Cycloclasticus pugetii PS-1: one gene and its partner. The protein of the gene in region 2 binds, or shares a complex with, the protein of the main gene of each other region. Links are inferred from orthologs where the notes say so. Each region holds a gene or a part of one and is shown on either strand. Other genes may lie near its edges. The genes, in order: ssb and sbcB.

The links.
Region 1: the proteins of sbcB (region 2) and ssb are in contact, whole or in part, in a crystal structure (PDB 3C94), measured with the Escherichia coli proteins. The link is inferred for Cycloclasticus pugetii PS-1 from one-to-one orthologs.

The regions. Positions count from the first base shown.
Region 1 is NZ_ARVU01000001.1:225,062-228,096, reverse strand. What follows is about bases 332-3,035. They hold ssb (single-stranded DNA-binding protein), read right to left. Parts: upstream 2,064-3,035; coding sequence 1,599-2,063; downstream 332-1,598. Other genes in these bases: CYCPU_RS0101120 (MFS transporter), read right to left, coding at 2,114-3,035; CYCPU_RS0101130 (SDR family oxidoreductase), read left to right, coding at 604-1,407. Outside these bases: CYCPU_RS0101135 (hypothetical protein), read left to right, coding at 1-227. UniProt on the Escherichia coli protein: Plays an important role in DNA replication, recombination and repair. Binds to ssDNA and to an array of partner proteins to recruit them to their sites of action during DNA metabolism. Acts as a sliding platform that migrates on DNA via reptation.
Region 2 is NZ_ARVU01000001.1:534,355-537,656, reverse strand. What follows is about bases 298-3,268. They hold sbcB (exodeoxyribonuclease I), read right to left. Parts: upstream 2,521-3,268; coding sequence 1,075-2,520; downstream 298-1,074. Other genes in these bases: CYCPU_RS0102685 (FAD:protein FMN transferase), read right to left, coding at 3,159-3,268; nqrM ((Na+)-NQR maturation NqrM), read right to left, coding at 2,965-3,162; CYCPU_RS0102695 (CBS domain-containing protein), read right to left, coding at 2,524-2,925; CYCPU_RS0102705 (hypothetical protein), read right to left, coding at 619-903; CYCPU_RS0102710 (ABC transporter ATP-binding protein), read left to right, coding at 298-460. Also shown: more of CYCPU_RS0102710, read left to right, coding at 1-297; more of CYCPU_RS0102685, read right to left, coding at 3,269-3,302. UniProt on the Escherichia coli protein: Degrades single-stranded DNA (ssDNA) in a highly processive manner.

The DNA of each region.
Region 1 (3,035 bases), 310 kb from region 2 along the record:
CTAAAGAGACCACATCTAGCGCAATGGAAAGTGCAAAAGAAGTAGCTACTGATGTAACTGAAGGCGCCGAAAACGCAATGGATGCAACGAAAGAAGCAGGCGCTGATATGCTTGATGCTGTTAAAGAAACAACAACTGATGCTGTAGACGCTGCTAAAGAAATGGCAAATGATGCAATGTCTCAAGCAAATGAAGCAACTAAGACGGATGCCGCAGCTGAAGAATAAGCAAACCTTCTTGGAAAAGCTAAATTAGCTGGCTTAATATCGGCCTAGCTAATTAAAAAAGCCCCTTAATAGGGGCTTTTTTATTGTTATGAAAATAAAAGACAACAAGCAAATACTCCACTTTTTAATTAACACTTCCCCCTGTCTACGCTTACTGAGTTTTTGGCATCAGCGGCAAACCTCTATCACACGATAATTGCTAATTTCCGAAATAGCACAAAGCAACTTAAAACACTCAAACATCTTACTTCCAAAGTCTATCTATTTTGACTTGCTCAGTTCAACCACACCTTAAAAATCAAGGTATACTTATTCACGGCGTAATAATTTTTATTATCTTTTCGTTGCGTTAAAAACCGAACAAAAGGAGAACTAAGTGTACAACAATAAAGTCATTTTATTAACCGGTGCTGGCAGTGGTATTGGTGCAGCAGTCGCCAAAGAATTATCAGAATTAGGCGCACAACTTATTTTAGTAGGCCGAAATCAAGATAAGCTTGAAACCGTCAAACAAAATCTATCAGGCCAACACGATGTCTTGGCGGCTGATATTTCATCTTCTGAAGGCCGGCAGGTCATTAAAGAACATTGTGAGCAACGAGCAGGTGGTATTGACATACTGATTAATAATGCTGGTATCAGTGCATTTACAGGCTTTGAAACCATGAGCGAAGAAAAAATTTCTTCTGTTATTCATATTAACTTAACCAGCACTATTTTATTAACACAGCAGCTATTGCCGTTATTAAAAGCTAAACCGTCTGCGCAAATTGTTAATATCGGCTCTGCTTTTGCTAGTTTGGCCTTTGCAGGCTTTACTGTATACAGCGCCAGCAAATACGGCCTAAAAGGTTTTACCGAAGCCCTCCGACGAGAACTTCACGGTGGCACGGTTGATGTGCGCTATTTCGCACCACGCGGAACTGATACACCGTTCAACGACGAGAACACCCAAGCGCTTAATGTGGCTATCAAGGCAAATATAGATACACCTGAAAAAGTAGCAACAGAGTTTGCCGACTTTCTACAAAGCAGTAAGGCTAGGCATTTTGTGGGTTGGCAAGAACGCTTATTTGGCCGCTTGAATGGGTTATTCCCTGGATTAATTGATAAGGCACTTGCTGGGCAACATCAAGCCATTATGGATTGTTTACCCCAAGCGGATAAAGACAAAGGCTAAGTTTTCCAGCTCCCCTTAGCTTTAGGTATTTTTCACCTAAAGCACGGTAACAACAGATAAGCCTTAAACCTACAACATAAAACCATTGTATATGTTGTAGTAACGAATCCGCTGTTTACAACAGCCAATAAAAAAGCCCATTAACTATGGGCTTTTTTATTTATTATGTACAAAGCAGTCTTCGATGGTCTCTAAAATGGAATGTCATCATCAAAATCATCCATCGGTGCTGTAGGTTGTGCCGGTGCTGATGCAAAATTACTCGGTTTCGAGGCCGGCGCTGAACCTGCTGGCGAAAATTCAGCCGAACCACCGCCTCGGCTGTCCAACATTTGCATTGTGCTGGCTTTAATTTCTGTAGTGTAACGGTCTTGTCCGCTTTGATCTTGCCATTTACGTGTTTGCAAAGCACCTTCTACATAAATTTTTGAGCCCTTCTTAAGGTACTCACCAACCACCTCAGCTAAACGATTAAAAAACACTACTCTATGCCACTCTGTTTGTTCTTTTTGTTCACCTGTATTTTTATCTTTCCATGATTCTGATGTTGCCACGGTAACATTGGCTACCGCACCACCACTCGGCATATAACGAATCTCAGGGTCTTTACCCAAGTTACCCACCAAAATTACTTTATTTACGCCTCTGCTTGCCATGTTGTGCTCCGTTATTCTTGCCCTCAATGGGGCGGGTTTAAAGTTTAATCTCAGCCTGTTGCTTGATTAGTTGGGATGATTGCTTCTAGTGCCAGCTCATCTAATAATTCATTATCGACCTTTAAATAAGCCGTTGAATCATCAACTGAAATACCAACATCTAGCACCCCTTTTACCGCTAATAGCTTATCAGTTATTTGCCGTGCCTGCTCGCTCGTTTCGATCTCCACATGTTTCAACAAACTACTCATATGACGTGGGGCCTTCATGCTTAGCGCCACTATAAACCAAATAAATAAAATACCGCCACAGGCTAAAAACACGGAGGCTAAACCATAATTATTCCAGACTAGCCCGCCCATTAAACCACCACAAAAAGCGCCAAAAAATTGCGAGCTGGAATAAACGCCCATCGCGGTTCCTTTTCCGCCAGCAAACGCTATTTTAGAAATCAATGACGGCAAACTCGCCTCTAACAAATTAAATGCTGTGAAAAATACAAATAAAGAACCCAGCATGCCCCAAAGATGACCACTGAACAAATACAACCCGAGGCTAGCCAATGACAAGGCCGCTACAGCGCTAACGAAAACGACTTTCATCTTACGCTTTTTTTCTGCGAGGATAATAAAGGGTAGCATTGCCACTACCGATAACCCCAACACAGGCAAGTAAACCATCCAGTGGTGATCCGCAGCGATGCCCAGCTTCCCTCGTAAAACCAGTGGAAGCACAACAAACATAGCGGTCATCACTAAATGTAAGCAAAAAATACCAAAATCAAGACGTAATAGCTGCGTATCTTTTAACACCTTACCCATCAAAGCAGGAATAGGCTCTGCATCTTTATGCACCGATAATTTTTTCGCGTCTGGCACAACGTTATGCAGGATAAATATACCCACCGTGGCCAAAATCGCTGTAAACCAGAAAATACCCTGCAAGCCAACAACCGATGCTAACAATGGACCC
Region 2 (3,302 bases):
ATTATTTAATGCTTCTATACGTGACAACTTAACAATGGGGCGTTCTTTAAATGATAATGAGCTGTGGCACGCACTGTCTATTGCACAACTCCAACAAACCATACAACAATTACCTCAGCAACTGGACACATTGATCGGTCAACAAGGCGTACGTTTATCCGGTGGACAGCGTCAGCGGCTAGCCATTGCTCGAATGATCCTTAGCCAACCTAAGGTCGTTATTCTGGATGAAGCAACCTCAGCGCTGGATAGCGAAACTGAGTTTCAATTACATAAATCAATGCGGTCTTTCTTAAAGGACCGCACCACAATCATTATTGCCCATCGCTTAAGTGCCATAAAACAGGCCCAACATGTGTATGTTTTTGAAGACGGCATTATTAGCGAACAAGGCCATCACAACAAACTTATTGAACAACAGGGCTTATACGCTAAGCTTTACGGTGAAAAGCAGCATTAAACTAACTCTCACTAAGTATTTGCTCGTCCTATTTTTCTTTAAACATGAAAAACAATACAGTGTGATATAACAAAAAAGCCAGATAAGCACTCAATGGTGTTTATCTGGCTTTGATTATTAACAAGCTTTCAAGTCCCCTTGCTACTAACAGGACTTGCTTATTTTTTTATCCAACCTTGTAATGCCGCGATAATACCTTCCGCTTGGGCAGCGCTCGATATATTGAACTTTGATTTCTGCTGGTACTCACCATTACGCTTTTGATAACGACGAATGGTATATTTATCAGGGCCATACTCTTCTTTTGTACGATTCCAGTCTTGATGCTTGTATATAACGGTCGCCCATGCACCCTTTGAAAGAACGACTTTATCAAGTTCTTTTACTGTTTCAATACCGCCATCTGTATAACTAACGGTTAGCTCTTCTACTGTTTCTGCCATGCTATTTCCTGCGCTTTGTTAATCGTTAACGCTAAACCAATTATGATTTAACGCTTGGAATAAGGTTTATCGGAGACATTCTACCAACACCTTTAATCTTTTTTCATGATACCTTCAAGTTGTTTGCAGTCCGGCCACGTTTGTTAGCGATTAAAGCCAATGAATAAAAATTTAGTCTGATACCAAACTGTCGGCAACTGCCTCACCGTAATCAATTAATTCTTCTAGTAGCACTTGCTGTTCTTCACTCCAATCACCGTCAACCACTAACTCATCAAGCCTTTCAAAATATGCTTTTAAGGTTAAACGTCCATCATTATGTTCTTTAATAAAACAATTGTGGCGATATGCTTGCCATTGCGTTTTTTCCACCTCGTTAAGAGTTTCCGGGTAATTTCTTGCTCTATAACGAAACAACATTTCTTCTAAACGCTCATCCTCAAATGGCAACGATAACTCTGCCAATTTATCTATTGGACAAGCACGTATTTGCGTCATATTTTGCACATCTATAGGGCTAAAAAAACCGCCACTATATAGCATTAAATCAGGGTCTGTAGCGCTTTCGAATGTATTAATAGAGAAAACTTCTGCCAGTTTTTTTTCAATACCCGCACCGAGTATTTTTTGCCTATTTTCTTCGCACCGCAGTAAATCAATATTTAATTTATTTTTGACCTCTGTAGTCAGGGTACTTAAAGGTGCCAACATTGGTGATTTATTAATATGAACGGTCTTAAGAGGCAGGCGCTTCTGTCCTTCATTTAATTCAGCCGTAGGTGTGTATAATCGCTGGTGGATTTCTTCAGCTGTTAAGTCAATAAGCTCTGTTGGGTCAGCAGATAGATCAAAAACCAGCACTCCATTTTTATTCACTGGGTGAGCAGCAATGGGGACAACAACTGCTAAACAATCTTGTGCGGCAGGGTATTTACTCGACACATGTATAACAGCGGTATTGTGTATCAGGTCCAGGTTTTCCGCGGCTTTTTTTTTATTTCGCAGTGATAAGCCCCAACTATAAATTCTAGGTTGTTGTTGCTTAATAAGCTTTGCTAATTCAATAGTGGCATATACATCTGATAAGGCATCATGTGCGGCCTCATGCAAGATACCATTCGCTTTAGTCAGCTCTTCTAATTTAAAACTAGCCGCGCCATCTTCACGTTGTGGCCAATTAATTCCATCTGGTCTAAGAGCATGTGTCAATCGAACTAGGTCTATTAAATCCCAACGTGAGTTGCCAGACTTCCATTCACGGGCATAAGGATCGAAAAAATTTCTATATAAAAGGTGCCTTGTAAATTCATCATCAAATCGAATACTGTTGTATCCAACGACACATGTTTGAGGCGTACTAAACTCGCGGTGCACTCGCTTAATAAATTCGCTTTCTAATAGACCTTCTCTGATTGCATGTTGTGGTGTAATTCCAGTAATTAGGCACGCTTCTGGGTGAGGCAAGATATCATCATGCAATTTGCAATAAAAAACATCGGGGTTTGCAACTGGATTAAAGTTTAAATCCGTACGTATACCCGCAAACTGGACCACACGATCTCTAGCAGGATCAATGCCCGTTGTTTCGTAATCGTACCAGTAGTATGTTTCAGACAAAGCTTACCAAAGTTTATCCAGTGCTCTAAGTACATCACTCCGGCTAATTTGACCAACCAATTCGCCGTCTTCATCGAGTACTGGATAACGTTTAAATGATGATTTTAAAAATTTCTCAGCAACGTCTACAATACTGGCCGTATCTGGCACTGTCTCTAATTCTTCAGTCATATACTCTGACACGACACCACCCACCCAGTCTTCATAGTAGGTTGACTGTAATGCCACTTGAAGACAGTCCTTTTCGGACAACATTCCTACCAGTGTGCCACGCTCATCCACCACCGGTGCGCCAGATATTTTATGCGTATTTAAATACTTAATCGCCTGGGAAATTTCCAGTCCTGGCGTGAAGGTCGTTAAATTAGTGGCCATGTAGTCTTTTATTAATACTGACTTAAACATCTACTCCCCTTATATCCTATAAACTTATTGTAAGAATGACTAAGCGTTTAACTTTTCCATCTTTTTCTTTTTATCACAGGTTTTTTTACTACAAAGAGCGCAATCACCTTCTAGCCCATCAATGTTATTAAGACCACCACAACTGCCTTTGATTTTGCGATTGCTAAAGATCACACCAACAGACATGAATATCACTACTAGCATGAAAACTAAAAACGTTACTAAAAATATATTCATGATGATAACCCCTGGGTCATTAAGGTAAATTCTGGTGTTGCTATTTCTCTAATGCTATCACCATCCTTCACCAGAAATAATACAGCTAATCTATTGTACACAGCCAAATCGTACCCCTTTTTATGACCCAATACCATAAA